One region of the Streptomyces sp. 840.1 genome, then DNA from elsewhere that is predicted to be linked to it. Evidence: riboswitches for the same ligand, from Rfam matches in the RefSeq annotation. Region 1 holds a riboswitch; each other region holds the start of a gene.
What was found. A riboswitch is a leader RNA that binds a small molecule or an ion and turns the genes downstream of it on or off. The one in region 1 is predicted to bind thiamine pyrophosphate.
Positions count from the first base shown of each region.

Region 2: it holds a riboswitch for thiamine pyrophosphate, as region 1 does, so the genes downstream of both, EDD93_RS00395 (thiamine ABC transporter substrate binding subunit) here and EDD93_RS35265 (cytosine permease) in region 1, are expected to answer to the same signal.
Region 3: it holds a riboswitch for thiamine pyrophosphate, as region 1 does, so the genes downstream of both, thiC (phosphomethylpyrimidine synthase ThiC) here and EDD93_RS35265 (cytosine permease) in region 1, are expected to answer to the same signal.
Region 4: it holds a riboswitch for thiamine pyrophosphate, as region 1 does, so the genes downstream of both, thiO (glycine oxidase ThiO) here and EDD93_RS35265 (cytosine permease) in region 1, are expected to answer to the same signal.

Region 1 is NZ_RJUU01000003.1:628,080-632,406, reverse strand. It holds gene EDD93_RS35275 (tautomerase family protein) at 1-99, opposite strand, end outside; gene EDD93_RS35270 (LysR family transcriptional regulator) at 225-1,133, shown strand; gene EDD93_RS35265 (cytosine permease) at 1,208-2,608, opposite strand; TPP riboswitch at 2,599-2,693, opposite strand; gene EDD93_RS35260 (formylglycine-generating enzyme family protein) at 2,726-3,703, opposite strand; gene EDD93_RS35255 (ROK family transcriptional regulator) at 3,700-4,327, opposite strand, start outside.
Region 2 is NZ_RJUU01000001.1:98,891-103,217, forward strand. It holds gene EDD93_RS00390 (iron ABC transporter permease) at 1-537, opposite strand, end outside; gene EDD93_RS00395 (thiamine ABC transporter substrate binding subunit) at 624-1,727, opposite strand; TPP riboswitch at 1,810-1,926, opposite strand; gene rlmN (23S rRNA (adenine(2503)-C(2))-methyltransferase RlmN) at 1,968-3,074, opposite strand; gene EDD93_RS00405 (hypothetical protein) at 3,213-3,740, shown strand; gene EDD93_RS00410 (phosphatidate cytidylyltransferase) at 3,814-4,327, opposite strand, start outside.
Region 3 is NZ_RJUU01000001.1:2,206,317-2,210,643, forward strand. It holds gene thiC (phosphomethylpyrimidine synthase ThiC) at 1-1,701, opposite strand, end outside; TPP riboswitch at 1,694-1,827, opposite strand; gene EDD93_RS10090 (YibE/F family protein) at 1,898-3,232, shown strand; gene EDD93_RS10095 (SsgA family sporulation/cell division regulator) at 3,315-3,752, opposite strand; gene EDD93_RS10100 (helix-turn-helix domain-containing protein) at 3,854-4,327, opposite strand, start outside.
Region 4 is NZ_RJUU01000001.1:4,520,954-4,525,280, reverse strand. It holds gene thiE (thiamine phosphate synthase) at 1-289, opposite strand, end outside; gene EDD93_RS20700 (Rv2175c family DNA-binding protein) at 407-772, opposite strand; gene EDD93_RS20695 (NAD(P)/FAD-dependent oxidoreductase) at 855-2,039, opposite strand; TPP riboswitch at 2,233-2,345, shown strand; gene thiO (glycine oxidase ThiO) at 2,343-3,521, shown strand; gene thiS (sulfur carrier protein ThiS) at 3,518-3,736, shown strand; gene EDD93_RS20680 (thiazole synthase) at 3,739-4,327, shown strand, end outside.

The DNA.
Region 1 (4,327 bases):
CTGGAACACCTCCCGCATCGACGCGTGGACCGCGGCGGAGAGGGCTTGGCGGAATTCCGGTGTCCTGCCCTTGCGCAGATAGATCTCGACGAATGGCATGGGGGTGCTCCTTGGCAGAAGTGGGGCTGGAGTCCGCGCGGTTTCGCGGCTGATGCAGCCAACGCTAGGCGGACCCAGCCCATGCGGCCAGCGAAACTCTGGCATGGTGGGTATGCATGAACGTCATGGAGCCCTCACTGACCGGCTTGCGGGTCCTGAGGGAGATTGCCGAACGCGGCAGCTTCACCGCCGCCGCCGCAGGGCTCGGCTATACCCAGTCTGCTGTCTCGCGGCAGGTCGCCGCCCTCGAACGCGCCGCCGGGGTCAAGCTGTTCGACCGCCGCCCCGGCGGCGTCGCCCTCACCGCGCCGGGCTTGACCCTGCTGCGGCACGCGGTCGTCGCGCTGGAGGCACTGGCCGCAGCCGAGCGCGAGCTGAAGGGAGCGGCACCCGAACGCAGTGTGGTGCGGCTCGGCACCTTCGCCAGCGCCGGAGCGCTCATTCTGCCGCGCACGCTCGCCGTCCTGCGCCGCACGCAACCTGGCATCCGCGTCACGACACGCGAGGCCACCACTCCGGCGCTGGTGCGCGCGCTGCGGGCGCGCACGGTCGACCTGGCCGTCCTGTCGGTCCGACCGCCCTACCGGCCCCTGGACGATCAGACTCCCCGTCTGGAGTGCGAGACGCTGCTGGAGACAGAGCTGCTCCTCGCGGTACCGGCCGACAGTGCGCTGGGCAGCCGAGCCACGGCGGACCTGGAAGAACTGGCCGATCAGGAATGGATCGCCAGTACCTCCAACCCCGCCGAGCCGATGATGGGCGTCTGGCCAGGTCTGCCTGGGCGGCCCCGCATCACCCACACCGCCCGCGACTGGCTGACCAAACTTCACCTGGTCGCAGCGGGCTGCGGCATCACCACCGTGCCGCCGGGGCTGGCCGACGCGGTTCCCACGGGCGTGCGCCTGGTCGAGGTCCGCGGTGGGCCCGCCGAACGCCGGCGGGTCGTCCTGGCCCGCCTCCCCGGCCCGAACCCGCCGGCTTTCGCCCAGGTTGTCCAGGTCCTGCGCCGTGAGGCGGCCCGTCGGCCCGACTGAGCGGTTCCGGAACGCGCGGGGACGGCGAGACCGCGGTCGCGAAGACGTGACGCCCGAGGTCCGCCCCGGGGCAGTCAGGCGCGGCGGCGCAGCCGCAGCGGGGCGTAGACGGCGAGGGCCGCGAGGAACGCCACCCCGTAGGCGAGGTCCGCCCCGTGCAGCGCCTTCGCCACCGGGCCCGCGTACAGGCTGGTGTTCATGAACGGCACCGCGGCGGCGAACGCGGCGCCGAAGGCGGTGAGCGCCGGCCACCACGGCTGAGTGCGGGAGCCCTCGGCCGCCAGGTCGACGGGGGAGCCGCCGCGGGCCCTCGCCCGGACGATCCAGTCGACGGCCACGATCGCGACGAACCCGGGGATCCAGTAGCCGACGAGCAGCAGCACGTTCTGGAAGCGGGCGGTGGTGTCGGCCGCGTGCATCCACAGGACGAGGGGGAAGCCGAGGGCCGCGGCGAGCGCGGCGGCGACGGGGCGCGGCAGGCGGACGCCCATGGTCTGCAGCGCCAGCGATCCGCTGTAGTCGTTCATGGCGTTGCTGCACAGCGCGGCGAGCGTGATGGCGAGCAGCCCGAACGCTCCGAGCGCGCCACCGCCCAGCAGGGCGTCGACGCCGTGCGCGGTCTGGTCGGTGAAGACGGACGCACCCCACAGGCCGAGTGTCTGGACCGCCACGAACGAGACGCTGACACCGAGCAGCGTGCACCAGAACATCCGGGGCCGCGAAGTGGTGCGCGGCAGATAGCGGCTGAAGTCGCTGGCGTACGGCGCCCAGGACAGCGCCAGGCTCAGGGCGATGGTGCACGTCAGGACGAACGCACCGGCCCGGTCGGCGCCGTGCGCGGTGCCGGTCGCGGCGGGGTGGACCCCGTGCAGGAGCTTGGTGGCGAGCACCGCGAACGCGGCGGCGAGGACGAAGGTCATCACGGTCTGGAGCCGGTGGATCACCTCGTACCCCAGCACGCCGAGCGCGCCCTGGGCGGCCATCATGACCAGCACCCCCAGCCAGAAGGGCCAGCCGCACAACTGGGCCAGCGCCTCCCCGCCGAACAGCCCGATCAGCGCGTCCCAGGCGATGGACGACAGCCACTGGAGCGTGCCCGGCAGCACCACGCCGCGCCCGAACGCCAGCCGGGCGAGCGGAAGTTGCCCGGCCCCGGTCTGGCTGCCCCAGGTGCCCAGATACGCGGTGGGCACGGCGCCCACGAGCGTGCCGAGCACGACGGCGGTGAGCGCGGTCGCGAAGTCCAGGCCGAGCGCGATGCCGACGGTGCCGGTGAAGACCCCGGTCATGGTCAGGTTGGGGGCGAACCAGACGGTGAACAGCCGGCCCGGCCCGCCGTAGCGGCGGTCCTCGGGGACGGGGGCTATCCCGTGCGCCTCGACGCGCAGATCGCCCGGGGCGGTGGGCATCCGCCCGTCGAACGCGGGCCGCCGGTCCGTGGCGGCGCGCTCGTCCTGGGCATACGGCAATGACATGAAGACATCCCTCCGCCAGTGCTAACTGGTTCAGGTTCGACGGGTGTGTTCTCAGCCCCTGCGAGGGGCACCCCGTGTCCGGTGCGGCGGCCAGGATAGCCGGATGTGTGCCGGCCGCTATGCGGGGGGCCGGACGGTGAGCGCGCAGCGGAAGCCGCCGTGGCCGGTCGTGCTGTCCGGGCTGTTCGAGGTGCGGGCGGCGACCCGGTAGCGGTTGCAGTAGGAGCGGTGGCACAGGTGCGAGCCGCCGCGCAGTACCCGGTTCTCGCCGTGCGGCGGTCCTGCGGGGTCGGTACGGGTCCCGGGGCGGCCGGCGGTGTGCCAGTCGGCGCTGAACCGGTCGGCGCACCACTCCCACACGTTGCCGGAGGTGTTGTACAGGCCGTAGCCGTTGGGCGCGTAGGCCTTGACGGGTGCGGTGCCCGCGTGGCGGTCGTCGCGGGTGTTGCGTACCGGGAAGTCGCCCTGCCAGATGTTGCAGCGGTGCCGGCCGTTCGGGGTCAGCTCGTCGCCCCAGGGGAACCGGGCCCGGACGAGGCCGCCGCGGGCCGCCTTCTCCCACTCGGCCTCGGTGGGCAGCCGCTTGCCGGCCCACCGGGCGTAGGCCGTCGCGTCGTTCCACGACACGTGGACCACCGGGTGGTCCCGGCGGTCGCCGATCGAGGTGCCGGGCCCCTCGGGTGCCCGCCAGTGCGCCCCGGTCACCGCCCGCCACCAGGGGGCGCCGGGCACCGTGCCCGGCAGTACGGCGCGGCGCGCCGACGGGGGGACGAAGGCGCCGAACACGTAGGACCAGCCGATGAGTTCGGCCTCGGTGCGGTAGCCGGTTGCCTTGACGAAGACGGCGAACCGGGCGTTGCTGACGCAGGCCGCGTCGATGTGGAACGGCCCGGTCGTGACCTCCCGCACCGGTCCCTCGCCGTCGTCCGGGAACGCGTCCTCGTCCTCGCCGCCCATCAGGAACGGTCCTCCCGGTACGGCGACCATGCCGCGCAGCAGCTCGGCCCGGCCGCGCACGGGGACGGCGAATTCCGCCGGGGGAGCGGTGGTCACGGCCTGGCCGCCCTCGCGGGCGGGCCCGCAGCAGGCGCTCACCGGGCGCTCCCGGCGCCGGGAGCCGGGCGGTCGAGCAGCTCCGCCAGGTCCTGGCCGGTGGTGCGCAGCAGCAGGGCGACCCCGCCGAGCGCGGCGGCCTCACCGCCGAGGGTCGAGCCGCGCACCTCGATGGTGCGGGGGGCGGACGGCAGGGAGAGCGCGGCGAGCTGTTGCCGGATGGGGGCGAGGACGAGACCGTCCAGGGCCGCCGGTTCGCCGTAGACGACGATGCACTCGGGGTCCACCTGCGCGGCGAGGGCGGCGAGCACCCGGCCGGCGACGAGGGCCGCGGTCCGGATCACGTCGGCGGCGTCCGCCTGGCCCCCGGCGGCGAGCTCGACCAGCTCTGCGGCGTCGTGCGCGGTGACCCCGCGATCGGCGCAGGCGGTGAGCATCGCGGGGACGGAGATGAGCCCCTCCAGGCAGCCGCGGCCGCCGCAGTGGCAGGGCTTTCCCTCGGGGTCGCAGCTGGTGTGGCCGATCTCGCCGGCCGCGCCGTGGGCGCCGTGCACGAGCGAGCCGTTGACGACGAGTCCGCCACCGACCCCTTCCGACCAGCGCAGATAGACAGCGTTGTCGAAGCCTCGGGCGGCGCCCCAGGTCACCTCGGCGAGTGCGGCGAGC
Region 2 (4,327 bases), on a different contig from region 1:
AGCGAGCGCCGGAAGCGTCACCCGCCGCCAGGCGGCGAACCGTCCGGCGCCCAGGACCCGCGCCGCCTCCTCCTGCCGGGGGTCCAGCTGCGACCACAGCCCGCCGACGGTGCGCACGACGACCGCGTAGTTGAAGAAGACATGGGCCAGCAGGATCGCCCACACCGTGGTGTCGAGCCGGACGCCCCACAGGTCGTCGAGGAAACCCCCGCGCCCCAGCAACGCCAGGAACGCGGTGCCCACGACGACGGTCGGCAGCACGAACGGCACCGTGACGACCGCGCGCAGCAACTGCTTGCCCGGGAAGTCGAACCGGGCGAACACGTAGGCGCCCGGCAGGGCGATCAGCAGGGTCAGCGCGGTCGAGGCGAGCGCCTGCCAGAGCGTGAACCAGAGGACCTCGCGGATGTCCGGCCGGCTCAGCACCTCGCCGATCCGGCCGAACTGCCAGACGCCGCCGTCCTTGAGCCCGCGTCCCACGATCGCGACGACGGGGTAGGCGAAGAACACCGCGAAGAAGGCGACGGGCACGGCCATCAGACCGAGCCGCACCGCGCTCCCGCGCCGCGACCGGGTGCGCGCGGCCTTCCCGCGCGCGCCCGGTCCGCGTACGGGAGGCTTCGCTACTTCACTACGAGCGAGGACCATGACTGGACCCACTGCTCACGGTTCTTGGCGATCGTGTCGGGGGCGACGGTCGCCGGCTTGTCCGCGGTGGTCCCGAACCTGGTGAAGAGTTCCGGCACCTTCGCGCCCTTGGTGACCGGGCTGACGAACATGTTGAGCGGCATGTCCTCCTGGAACTTCTTGCTGATCAGGAAGTCCAGCAGGGCCTTGCCGCCCGCCTCGTTCTTCGCGCCGTCGAGCAGACCGGCGAACTCGATCTGCCGGAAGCACGTCGCGGTGGCGACCCCGGTCGGGGCGGTCTTGGGCTGCGGGTCCGCGTACAGCACCTCGACGGGCGGGCTGGAGGCGTAGCTGACGACGAGCGGCCGGTCGGCCTTGGCCTTCTTGCCGCCGGCCGAGCCGGAGAACGCCTCGTTGTACGCCTGCTCCCAGCCGTCGACGACCTTGACGCCGTTGTCCTTCAGCTTCTTCCAGTAGTCCTGGTAGCCGTCCTGGCCGTAGGTGGCGATGCTGCCGAGGAGGAAGCCGAGGCCGGGCGACGAGGTCGCGGCGTTCTCGGTGACGAGGAGGTTCTTGTACGCGGGCTTCGCCAGGTCGTCGAAGGACTTCGGCGGTGCGAGCTTCTTGTCCGCGAAGTACTTCTTGTCGTAGTTGACGCAGATGTCGCCGGTGTCGACCGGGGTGACCCGGTGCTTCGCGGCGTCCAGCTGGACGTCGGACGCGACCTGGCCGAGGCCCTTGGCGGCGTACGGCGTGAAGAGGCCGTTGTCGAGTGCGCGGGACAGCAGGGTGTTGTCGACGCCGAAGAACACGTCGCCGCGCGGTGAGCCCTTGGTCAGGATCTCCTGGTTGAGGGCGGCGCCGGCGTCACCGCTCTTCAGCACCTTGACCGTGTAGCCGGTCTCCCGGGTGAACTCCTTCAGCACGCCCTTGGACGCGTTGAAGGAGTCGTGGCTGACGAGCGTGACGGTCTTGGAGCCGGAGCCCTTGGTGCCGCCGGAACCGGACCCCGAGTCGTCGGAGCTCCCGCAGCCGGCGAGCGCGGTCGCGCCGATCGCCGCGGCGACGGCGGTCACCGCGAGCTTCTTGGTGGTGCTCATGTGATTCCTCCTGGGGGTGACCAGGAAGAGACGCGGCCCTGCCCGCGCCGGCGGAGAACCGGAAGCGGGCAGGGCGCAACAGCTTGAGTAAGGTCCGAACTTCCTACCCGGAATGACCCGGGCGAGGTTCAGAGGGTCTGCGGCCAACCTGTCCTCGGTGCCGCACTCTCAGCGCTGTGGCGCTCCCCTGTCGGAATATGAAGTTGAATTCACGCCCAGGCTACACGGCTGGTTCCGGCCTCAGCGCTCGGACGCCGCGAGCTGCCCGCAGGCTCCGTCGATCTCCTGGCCGCGGGTGTCCCGCACGGTCACCGGCACCCCGTGGGCGGCGATGGCCTCGACGAACGCCTTCTCGTCCTCGGGCCGCGAGGCGGTCCACTTCGAGCCCGGCGTCGGGTTCAGCGGGATCAGGTTGACGTGGACCCGCTTGCCCTTGAGGAGCCGGCCGAGCCGGTCACCGCGCCAGGCCTGGTCGTTGATGTCACGGATCAGCGCGTACTCGATGGAGATGCGGCGACCGGACTTCTCCGCGTACTCCCAGGCCGCGTCCAGCACCTCGCGCACCTTCCACCGGGTGTTCACGGGGACGAGGGTGTCGCGCAGCTCGTCGTCCGGGGCGTGCAGCGAGACGGCGAGACGGCACTTGAAGCCCTCGTCCGCGAAGCGCAGCATCGCCGGCACCAGGCCGACGGTCGAGACGGTGATCCCGCGCTGCGACAGCCCCAGCCCGTCGGGCTCGGGGTCGGTCAGCCGGCGGATGGAGCCGACCACCCGGTTGTAGTTGGCGAGCGGCTCGCCCATGCCCATGAAGACGATGTTGGAGAGCCGCGCCGGACCCCCGGGGACCTCGCCGTCGCGCAGCGCCCGCATGCCGTCCACGATCTGGTGGACGATCTCCGCGGTGGAGAGGTTGCGGTCGAGACCGGCCTGTCCGGTGGCGCAGAACGGGCAGTTCATCCCGCAGCCGGCCTGCGAGGAGATGCACATCGTGACGCGCTCGGGGTAGCGCATCAGGACGGACTCGACGAGCGTCCCGTCGTGCAGCTTCCACAGCGTCTTGCGGGTGGTGTCGTCGTCGCAGCTGATGTGGCGGACCACGGACATCAGCTCGGGGAACAGCGCCTCCGCGAGCTTGTCCCGCGACCCGGCCGGGATGTTGGTCCACTCCGACGGGTCGTGCGCGTACCGCGCGAAGTAGTGCTGCGAGAGCTGCTGGGCGCGGAAGGGCTTCTCGCCGGTCGCGGCGACGGCTTCCTTGCGCTCGGCGGGCGTGAGGTCAGCGAGGTGCCGCGGCGGCTTCTTGGCTCCGCGGGGCGCGACGAAAGTGAGTTCTCCGGGCTTAGGCATGGTTCTTCCAGTGTCGCAGACCCGCGGCGGTGCCCCCGCCCCCCGCCGACGGGGCCCGGCGGAGCAGCGCTGAGCGGGGCCGGACGGGGTATCCGGAGGAAGAGGGACGGCCCGCCGACCACGCAGGAGGTATCAGTCGTGCACACCGTGAAGCGCTGGTTCAGTCACAGCCTGCCCGCACAGGCCCTGGTGCTCTTCGTGCTGGGACTGGGCTTCGGAGCCGTGTTCCGCCGGGACGATCATCCGGCCTTATGGGCGGTCCAGAGCCTGCTCTACACCGCCGTGATCATCGGGGTCGTGGCGTACCAGCGCCGCAGGACCAGCCGGGCGACCGGCGCGCGGCCCGGCACGGTCGACGACCTCAGCCGCAGGATCCGGCACCGCGAGGTGCCCGAGGACCCGGAGGAGCGGGCGCTCATGGGGCGGCTGGTCGAGGACCAGCTCGGGAAGATGGAGCGGGGCAGCCGGTGGCTGCCCTACTGGCTGGGCCTGATGGGCCTGATCGCGGTGGGCATGCTGGTCCTCGGGGCCACCACCGGCTCACTGGCCTTCCCCGTGGTCTTCGCCGTGGGCGTGATCGCGTTCTGTTGCGGGGTCCTGTGGATGCACAAGCGGACGATGGGGCTCCTTCACCACATGCGCTCGGCCCTGCGGGACCGTGTCTGACGTCACCGGAAACGGGTGAGGGCCCACCGTCCGGAGACGGTGGGCCCTCATCCGTGGCGACGCGTACGACCGCTCAGCCGGAGCCGACGAAGATCACCATCAGCAGCCAGACCACCGGCGCGGTCGGCAGCAGGGAGTCCAGCCGGTCCATGATTCCGCCGTGTCCGGGGAGCAGCGTGCCCATGTCCTTGATCCCGAGGTCCCGCTTGATCATGGACTCGCCGAGGTCACCCAGGGTGGCGCTGGCGGCGACCGCGAGGCCGAGCAGCAGGCCCTGCCACCAGGAGCCGTCGTCGATCAGGAACTGCATGCACAGCGCGCCGGCCACCATCGCGAAGCTCACGGCACCGAAGAGGCCCTCGCGGGTCTTTCCGGGGCTGATCCGGGGGGCGAGCTTGTGCTTGCCGAACCGCCAGCCGACGGCGTACGCGCCGGTGTCGCTGACCACGGTCAGCAGCAGGAAGGTCAGCACCCGCATCGGTCCGTCGTCCGCCGTCAGGAGCATGGCGACGAAGGTGGCCAGGAACGGTACGTAGAACGCGGCGAAGACGCCGGCCGTGACGTCCTTGAGGTAGCCCTCCGGCGGT
Region 3 (4,327 bases), on a different contig from region 1:
CGAGGCGACCAGGTCGGGAGCGAACTGCTCGGTGATGCTCCTGCTGATCTTCATGGAGCAGAACTTCGGACCGCACATCGAGCAGAAGTGCGCCGTCTTCGCCGGCTCGGCCGGCAGCGTCTCGTCATGGAACTCCCGTGCCGTGTCCGGATCGAGCGCCAGGTTGAACTGGTCCTCCCACCGGAACTCGAACCGGGCGTCCGACAGCGCGTCGTCCCACTCCTGCGCCCCCGGGTGCCCCTTGGCGAGGTCCGCCGCATGGGCCGCGATCCGGTAGGTGATCACACCGGTCTTCACGTCATCCCGGTTGGGCAGGCCGAGGTGCTCCTTGGGCGTGACGTAACAGAGCATCGCCGTCCCCCACCAGGCGATCATCGCGGCGCCGATGCCCGAGGTGATGTGGTCGTACGCCGGTGCGACATCGGTGGTCAGCGGGCCGAGCGTGTAGAACGGCGCCTCCTCGCAGATCTCCTGCTGAAGGTCGATGTTCTCCTTGATCTTGTGCATCGGGACGTGCCCGGGGCCCTCGATCATCGTCTGGACGCCGAGCCGCTTGGCGACCGTGTTCAGCTCGCCGAGCGTGCGCAGTTCGGCGAACTGCGCCTCGTCGTTGGCGTCCGCGATCGATCCGGGCCGCAGCCCGTCACCCAGCGAGTACGTCACGTCGTACGAGGCGAGGATCGTGCAGAGCTCCTCGAAGTGCTCGTACAGGAACGACTCCTTGTGGTGTGCGAGGCACCAGGCCGCCATGATCGAGCCGCCCCGGGAGACGATGCCGGTCTTGCGGCGGGCGGTCAGCGGCACGTACGGCAGGCGCACGCCGGCGTGGACCGTCATGTAGTCGACGCCCTGCTCGGCCTGCTCGATCACGGTGTCCTTGTAGATCTCCCAAGTCAGCTCCTCCGCCCTGCCGTCGACCTTCTCGAGGGCCTGGTAGAGGGGCACGGTGCCGATCGGCACGGGGGAGTTGCGAAGTACCCACTCACGGGTGGTGTGGATGTTGCGCCCGGTGGAAAGGTCCATGACCGTGTCGGCGCCCCACTTGGTCGCCCAGGTCATCTTGTCCACCTCCTCCTCGATGGAGGACGTCACCGCGGAGTTGCCGATGTTGGCGTTCACCTTCACCAGGAACCGCTTGCCGATGATCATCGGCTCGATCTCCGGGTGGTTGACGTTGGCCGGCAGCACGGCCCGGCCTGCGGCGATCTCCTCGCGCACCACCTCGGGCGCGACGTTCTCCCGGATCGCCACGTACTCCATCTCCGGGGTGATCTCGCCGCGTCGGGCGTACCCGAGCTGGGTCACCGGGTTCCCGTCCCGGCTGCGCCGCGGCTGGCGCGGGCGGCCGGGGAAGACCGCGTCCAGATTGCGCAGCCCGCCGCGCGGCGAGGTGTGCTTGATCCCGTCGTCCTCGGGACGGGCGGCGCGGCCCGCGTACTCCTCGGTGTCGCCGCGGGCGATGATCCAGTTCTCGCGCAACGGGGCGAGTCCGCGGCGGACATCGGTGTCGACACCAGGATCGGTGTACGGCCCCGACGTGTCGTAGAGCGTCACGTCCTTGCCGTTGCTGAGGTGCACCTGACGGACCGGCACCCGGAGGTCCGGGCGCGAGCCCTGGACGTACCCCTTGTGCCAGCCGATGGACTTCCCGGCCTCGTCGCTCTGATTGGAGGCAGGCATACGTGCGTCCGCTGTGGTCATGAGACCTACTCCCTACGCCGGCATTACCCGGTAACAGGTTCGGCGGTCGGCGCAGCTTGTCCCGTACGGACGTACGGAGATCAGCGCCCTCTCAGCCCGGTGCTCCGAGCTCCCGCGTGTGCAAAGGTGCCACCACGCTAACGCCCTCGCGGGTGTGCTGAACAGTGGGCCTCGCTCGTCTTGCGATGATCGGCCGGTGACGTCCCCCCATATCGTTCCCGAGCAGCCGTCCCATCAGCACGCCCACACGCACTCGCACGGACCCGCCGCTCCCGTGTCCAAGCACCTGCGCAAGGTGATCGCCGCCGTGCTGATCCCGTTCGCGGCCGCGGTCGCCGTCGGTCTCGTCGTGCTCTGGCCCGGTGGTGCGCCGGCGCACGAGCGCACCGGTGTCGGTTTCGACCGGCAGACCCAACAGGCCAAGGTGGTGAACATCGACAAGGTCGACTGCAAGGACGTGAACGCGGCCCAGCTGCCCGTCGACGGCGAGACACCGCCGGCCAAGGACCCGGCCACCGGCGGCGGGGCCGCGGACTGCGAGAAGGCCACGGTCGAGGTCACAAGCGGCGACGACAAGGGGCGCACCTTCATCGAGGTGATCCAGCCCGGCGCACCGCGACAGCTCCGCGAGGGGCAGGAAGTCGTCGTCGCGTACGCCCCCGACGCGCCCCACGACCTCCAGTACTCCGTGACGGACGTGAACCGGAAGTTCCCGATGGCGCTGCTGGCCGGGATCTTCGCAGTCGCGGTGGTCGTCGTGGGCAGACTGCGCGGGGTCATGGCGCTGGTGGCGCTCGCCCTGTCGTTCGGCGTGCTGACCCTGTTCATCCTTCCGGCCATTCTGCAGGGCTCGAATCCGCTGGTCGTGGCAGTGGTCGGGGCGAGCGCCATCATGCTGATCGCCCTCTACATCTGCCACGGGCTGACCGCCCGCACCTCCGTCGCGGTCGTCGGCACCCTGATCTCGCTGCTGCTGATCGGGCTGCTCGGCTCACTCTTCATCGGCTGGGCGAGCCTGAGCGGGAACACCGACGACAGCACGGGCCTCATCCACGGCCTGTATCCGCACATCGACATGAGCGGTCTGCTTCTGGCCGGCGTCATCATCGGTTCCCTCGGGGTGCTCGACGACGTGACGGTCACCCAGACCTCGGCTGTCTGGGAACTGCACCAGGCGGACCCGACCATGAGTGCGAAGCAGCTTTACCGGGCAGGTATCAGAATCGGAAGGGATCACATCGCCTCGGTGGTCAACACCCTGGTGCTCGCCTATGCGGGCGCCGCGCTTCCGCTGCTGCTGTTGTTCTCGATCGCCCAGAGCAGCGTGGGCACGGTGGCCAACAGCGAGCTGGTGGCGGAGGAGATCGTTCGGACACTGGTCGGCTCGATCGGGCTGGTCGCCTCGGTGCCGGTGACCACCGCGCTCGCGGCGCTGGTCGTCTCCGCAGACCGTACGGGGGTCGGCGCGGAAGCCGGAGCTTCGGCACCCGTACGGAGTGGCAGAGGACGCCGGCGACGGGCGAAGGCCTGAACAGGTGCACACGGAGAGTGATTCACCCGTTCGGCAGGTGTGGTGTTCGACCGGCACCCGGGGCCGGAAGGGCGGTTCCCCGTCAGCCGGCGTTCTGCTCCTCGGCCAGAATTCGCCCCAATGCCTCTTCCAGATTGCCCTCGAAGTCACCCAGCGTGCACTCCTGGCCGAGCGGGACGAGCTTGTCCGTCCGGTCGAGAAAGGCCACAAGAGGTGCTGTGCCCGCCCTGAAGAGGGCACGATCCGCCCCCACCTGGAGCCGGATGTGGACGTCGCACAGCCCTTCGGGCTCGGTCGGCCCGATGTGTACGTCGCCGTCGCCACTGGGGCTGTTCAGGCCATCGAGCAGCAGCTCACGGCCAAAAGCCCAGGTGACGGGGGCATCGCCGGGGAGATGGAAGGTCATCCGGATCGCGTACGGATCGCACACTTCGTACCGGAGCTCCACCGGGATACGGAATGAGAGCTCCTCGGAGACGAGGAAGCTCATCATGACCTCAGCTTGAACCGACTCGCGCATCGTTCAACCCCGCAGTAGATGAATCTGGCCAGGAATGATCCCCCATGGCCCTATTGACGCCATCGTGGTGCACGCGATAGCAGATCACAAGGAGTGATTTTTCAGATACTGATAGAGAACACGAACGAACGCAAGAGGCTGGCCACTTCGCCACGTAGTCGTTCGACTGCGGGGAGCAATCGTTCTTCCTGATCCAGGGGTACCGAAATGGCCATCGCCGCTGCCGTGAAGCCGGCCGCGATCGGGATGGCCGCGCAGACCGTCCCGAGGGCGTACTCCTGCCGCTCGATGACGGGTTCCATTCGCTCCAGCGACCGCAGCCGTTCAAGGAGCTCCGGACGGTCGCGTACGGAGTACCGGGTCAGCGGACGGACCGGATGGCGGTCGAGGTGGTCCTCGAGGGCCTTCTCGTCGAGCTGGCTCAGCAGACACTGGCCGATCGCGTGGGCGTGCCCGGTCTCCTGGAAGGCGGCCCATTCGTCCACCGCGGGCGCGGCCGGGGTGTCGGCGACCGCGAGGAGTTCGATCTCGCCGTCGCGGTAGACGGCGCAGTAGACCGGGGCGCCGACGATGTC
Region 4 (4,327 bases), on a different contig from region 1:
CCGGCAGGTCGCCCTGGCCCAGGTGCAGCACGTCGGAGCCGATGGCGTGGGCGACGTCGGCCCGGTCGTTGACCGCGAGGAGCTTGCCGTACCGCCGGCAGGCGTCGGCGAGGACCGCGAGGTGGTCGAGCTCCTCGGCCGCCTCCATGCCCTTGTCGCGGAGCTGGACGATGTCCACCCCGCCGGAGAGGACCGCGTCGAGGAACTCGGGGAGGTCTCCCTGACGCCTGCGGGCGTCCGTGCACAGGTAGAGCCGGGCGTCGGACAGCTGCGCGCGAGGCGTGGACATGGTGCGGTTCCCCCCGGGAAAACGATGACGTTCGGTAGGCGGTGCGGAGTCGGCAGGCGGCGCTGCGGAGGGGTGCGGGCCGCGCCGTGCGGCCCGCACCCCCGGTACGGCTGTCGGTCAGACGGCGAGCGCCTGGGCGCGGCGCTTCACCTCCGTGCCGCGATTCTCACTCAGCGCCTGCGCGGGCGTACCCGGCAGGCTCGGGTCGGGGGTGAAGAGCCATTCCAGCATCTCCTCGTCGGAGTAGCCGTCGTCCCTCAGGAGCGTCAGGGTCCCCGAAAGGCCCTTGACCACCTTGTCGCCGTCGATGAAGGCGGCAGGCACCTGGAGCGCCCGGTTCTCACCACGTCGTACGGCGATGAGCTGGCCCTCCTTGACCAGCTGCCGCACACGCGTCACCTGGATATCGAACATTTCGGCGATATCGGGAAGGTGGAGCCAGGCAGGGACGAGAGCATCGATCTTTGCGTCAATCTCGGTCACGGGACAAGCCTGCCATCCCGGACTGACAGCCGACACCCGGACTCCGCCCTTCAGGGCCCCGCGCCCCCCGCCGGAGGCCCGGCTACCGGGATACCGCCGACTTCAGCGGCACGGCGGCGTCACCGGCCCGCTCCGGGTCGAGCCGCGTGCCGGCCTCGATGAGCTTGCGCCCCTGGATCAGATCGCGCGGCCTGCCGACGGAGAGCACCGCGACCAGCACACCGTCGCGCAGCCAGCACACCGACCAGGCGGGGCCGGCCGGATCGCCTCGCCACAGCAGGGTGTCCGCTCCGTCGTGGTGGCCCGCGTACTGCACGAACCGGCCGAACTGCTCGGACCAGAAATAAGGCACGGGGTCGTAGGCGGGCGGCTCCTCCCCGCCCTCGCCCGCGGCCCCGATGATGTGGGCGGCCGCGGTCCGCGGGCCCTGCAGCGCGTTGTCCCAGTGGTGGACCAGCAGCCGCGCCCCGTAGCGCGCGGAGGGGAAGGAGGCGCAGTCGCCCACGGCGTACACGTCGGGCAGCGAGGTGCGCAGCGCCGCGTCGGCGGTCACCGACCCGTCGGGCCCGAGCTGGACACCGGAGCCGGCCAGCCAGCCGGTGGCGGGCCGTGCGCCGATCCCCACGACGACGGCGTCGGCCGGCAGGGTGCGGCCGTCCGCCAGGACCACCCGGCCGGGCTCGACGCGGGCCACCCGCGCCCCGGTGAGGAGTTCGGCGCCGCTCTCCGCGTACCAGGCGGCCATCGGTGCGGCGACCTCGGCGGGCAGGGCGCCCGCGAGGGGCCGGGCCGCGGCCTCGACGACGGTGACCTCGCAGCCCGCGGCGCGGGCCGCGGTGGCGAACTCGGCGCCGATCCAGCCCGCGCCGACGACCACGACGGCGTGCCGCGCCTCCAGGACGGGCCGCAGCCGCGCCGCGTCGTCCAGGGTGCGCAGCAGATGGACGCCGGGCACGCCCCCGGAGCCGGGCAGCACGACGGGTTCCGCGCCGGTGGCGACGACCAGGACGTCGTAGGGGACGGGCCCCTGGGAGGTGTCCAGTTCGTGGTCGGCGGCACGCAGGCCCGCGACCTCGACGCCCAGCCGGAGCTCGATGCCGAGTGTCTCGAAGTCGATGTCGAAGGCGGATTCCTCGGCCTTGCCGAGCAGTACCGCCTTGGAGAGCGGTGGGCGGTCGTAGGGCTGGTGGGGTTCGGCGCCGATGAGGGTGAGCGCGCCGGTGAAGCCCTGCTCCCGCAGGGCCACCGCCGTCTGCACGCCCGCCATGCCCGCACCGACGACGACCACCCGCCGCCCGGCCCGCTCCGACTGCCGCTCCGGTCGCTCCGCCCGCTGCTGCTCGTTCACCCGACCACCTTAATCAACTGACGGTCCGTCAGGAAAGGGGTCCCTCGCGGTCCCCGTACCGCCGCCCTCCTGCTTTACCCGGTACGGGGGGCGGGGTCTAGGGTGGCCCACGTAAAAGACTCGCGGGAGCCCGGACGCACCGGGCTGAGAGGGAGGCTGGGCGGCCTCCGACCGTACGAACCTGATCCGGGTCATGCCGGCGAAGGGAGGGGCTGGATGCCCATGCCTGTCCACCGCGCGAGCGGGTCCGACGTCCTGGTCATCGGGGGCGGGATCATCGGCCTGGTGACCGCCTGGCGGGCCGCGCAGCGCGGTCTGTCGACCGCCGTCGTCGATCCCGGCCCCGGCGGCGGGGCCGCCCGGGTCGCGGCCGGGATGCTGGCCGCCGTCACCGAACTGCACTACGGCGAGGAGATGCTGCTGGGGCTCAACGTCGCCTCCGCGGCGCGCTACCCGGCGTTCGCGGCCGAGCTGGAGGCGACGAGCGGGCAGGACATCGGCTTCCGCGCCTGCGGCACCCTGGCCGTCGCGCTGGACACCGACGACCGCGCCCATCTGCGGGAGCTGCACGAGCTGCAGCGCCGCTCCGGGCTGGAGTCGGAGTGGCTGACCGGCCGCGAGTGCCGGCGTCTGGAACCGATGCTCGCGCCCGGCGTACGCGGCGGCCTCCGGGTCGACGGCGACCACCAGGTCGACCCGCGCCGGCTGGCCGCCGCGCTGCTGACGGCGTGCGAGCGGGCCGGGGTCGTCTTCCACCGGCAGCGGGCCGAACGGCTCCGCGTGGTGCGCGACCGGGCGACCGGGGCCGTGCTCACCGACGGTTCGGAGCCGGCCGCCGATCAGGTCGTGCTCGCCGCCGGCAGCTTCAGCGGCCGGCTCGCGGGCGTGCCCGATCAGGTCCTGCCGCCGGTCCGCCCGGTCAAGGGCCAGGTGCTGCGGCTGACCGTACCCACCGCGTACGCCCCCTTCCTCAGCCGCACCGTGCGGGCCGTGGTGCGCGGCAGCCACGTCTATCTCGTACCGCGCGAGAACGGCGAGCTGGTGGTCGGCGCCACCAGCGAGGAGATGGGCTGGGACACCACCGTGACCGCCGGCGGGGTCTACGAGCTGCTGCGCGACGCCCACGAGCTGGTGCCCGGCATCACCGAACTGCCGCTCACCGAGACCCGGGCCGGTCTGCGCCCCGCCTCCCCCGACAACGCCCCGCTGCTCGGCCGCACCGCGCTGCCCGGCCTCCACCTCGCCACCGGCCACCACCGCAACGGGGTGCTCCTCACCCCGGTCACCGGTGACGCCATGGCGCAGCTGCTGGCCGACGGCGAGCTGCCCGAGGTGGCCCGCCCCTTCTCCCCCGGCCGCTTCCCGGCCGCCGCCCCCGTCCGACAGGAGCAGCACGCATGACCGCGCCCACTTCCCTGGCCGTCTCCGTGAACGGCGAGGCCGTCACCGTCGCCGGGGGCACCACCCTGGACGCCCTCGTCGCGACCCTGACCTCAGCGACGTCGGGGGTCGCTGCGGCGCTGAACGAGACCGTCGTGCCGCGCGGGCAGTGGTCCGCCGCGACGCTCACCGACGGCGACCGGGTCGAGGTCCTGACCGCTGTCCAGGGAGGCTGACCGTGTCCGACGACCTCTTCACCCTCGGGGACACCGTCTTCGGCTCCCGGCTGATCATGGGGACGGGCGGGGCACCCAGCCTCGACGTGCTGGAGCGCTCGCTGACCGCCTCCGGCACCGAGCTGACCACCGTCGCGATGCGCCGCCTGGACCCGACCGTGCGGGGCTCCGTGCTCTCGGTGCTGGAGAAACTCTCCATCCGCGTCCTGCCGAACACCGCGGGCTGCTTCACGGCGGGCGAGGCCGTGCTCACCGCCCGCCTGGCCCGCGAGGCGCTCGGCACCGACTGGATCAAGCTGGAGGTGGTGGCCGACGAGCGCACCCTGCTGCCCGACCCGGTCGAGCTGCTGGACGCCGCGGAGATCCTGGTGGACGACGGTTTCACCGTGCTGCCGTACACCAACGACGACCCGGTGCTGGCCCGGAAACTGGAGGACGTGGGGTGCGCGGCGGTCATGCCGCTCGGCTCCCCCATCGGTTCGGGGCTCGGCATCCGCAACCCGCACAACTTCCAGCTGATCACCGAGCGGGCCCGGGTCCCGGTGATCCTGGACGCGGGCGCCGGGACGGCTTCGGACGCGGCGTTCGCCA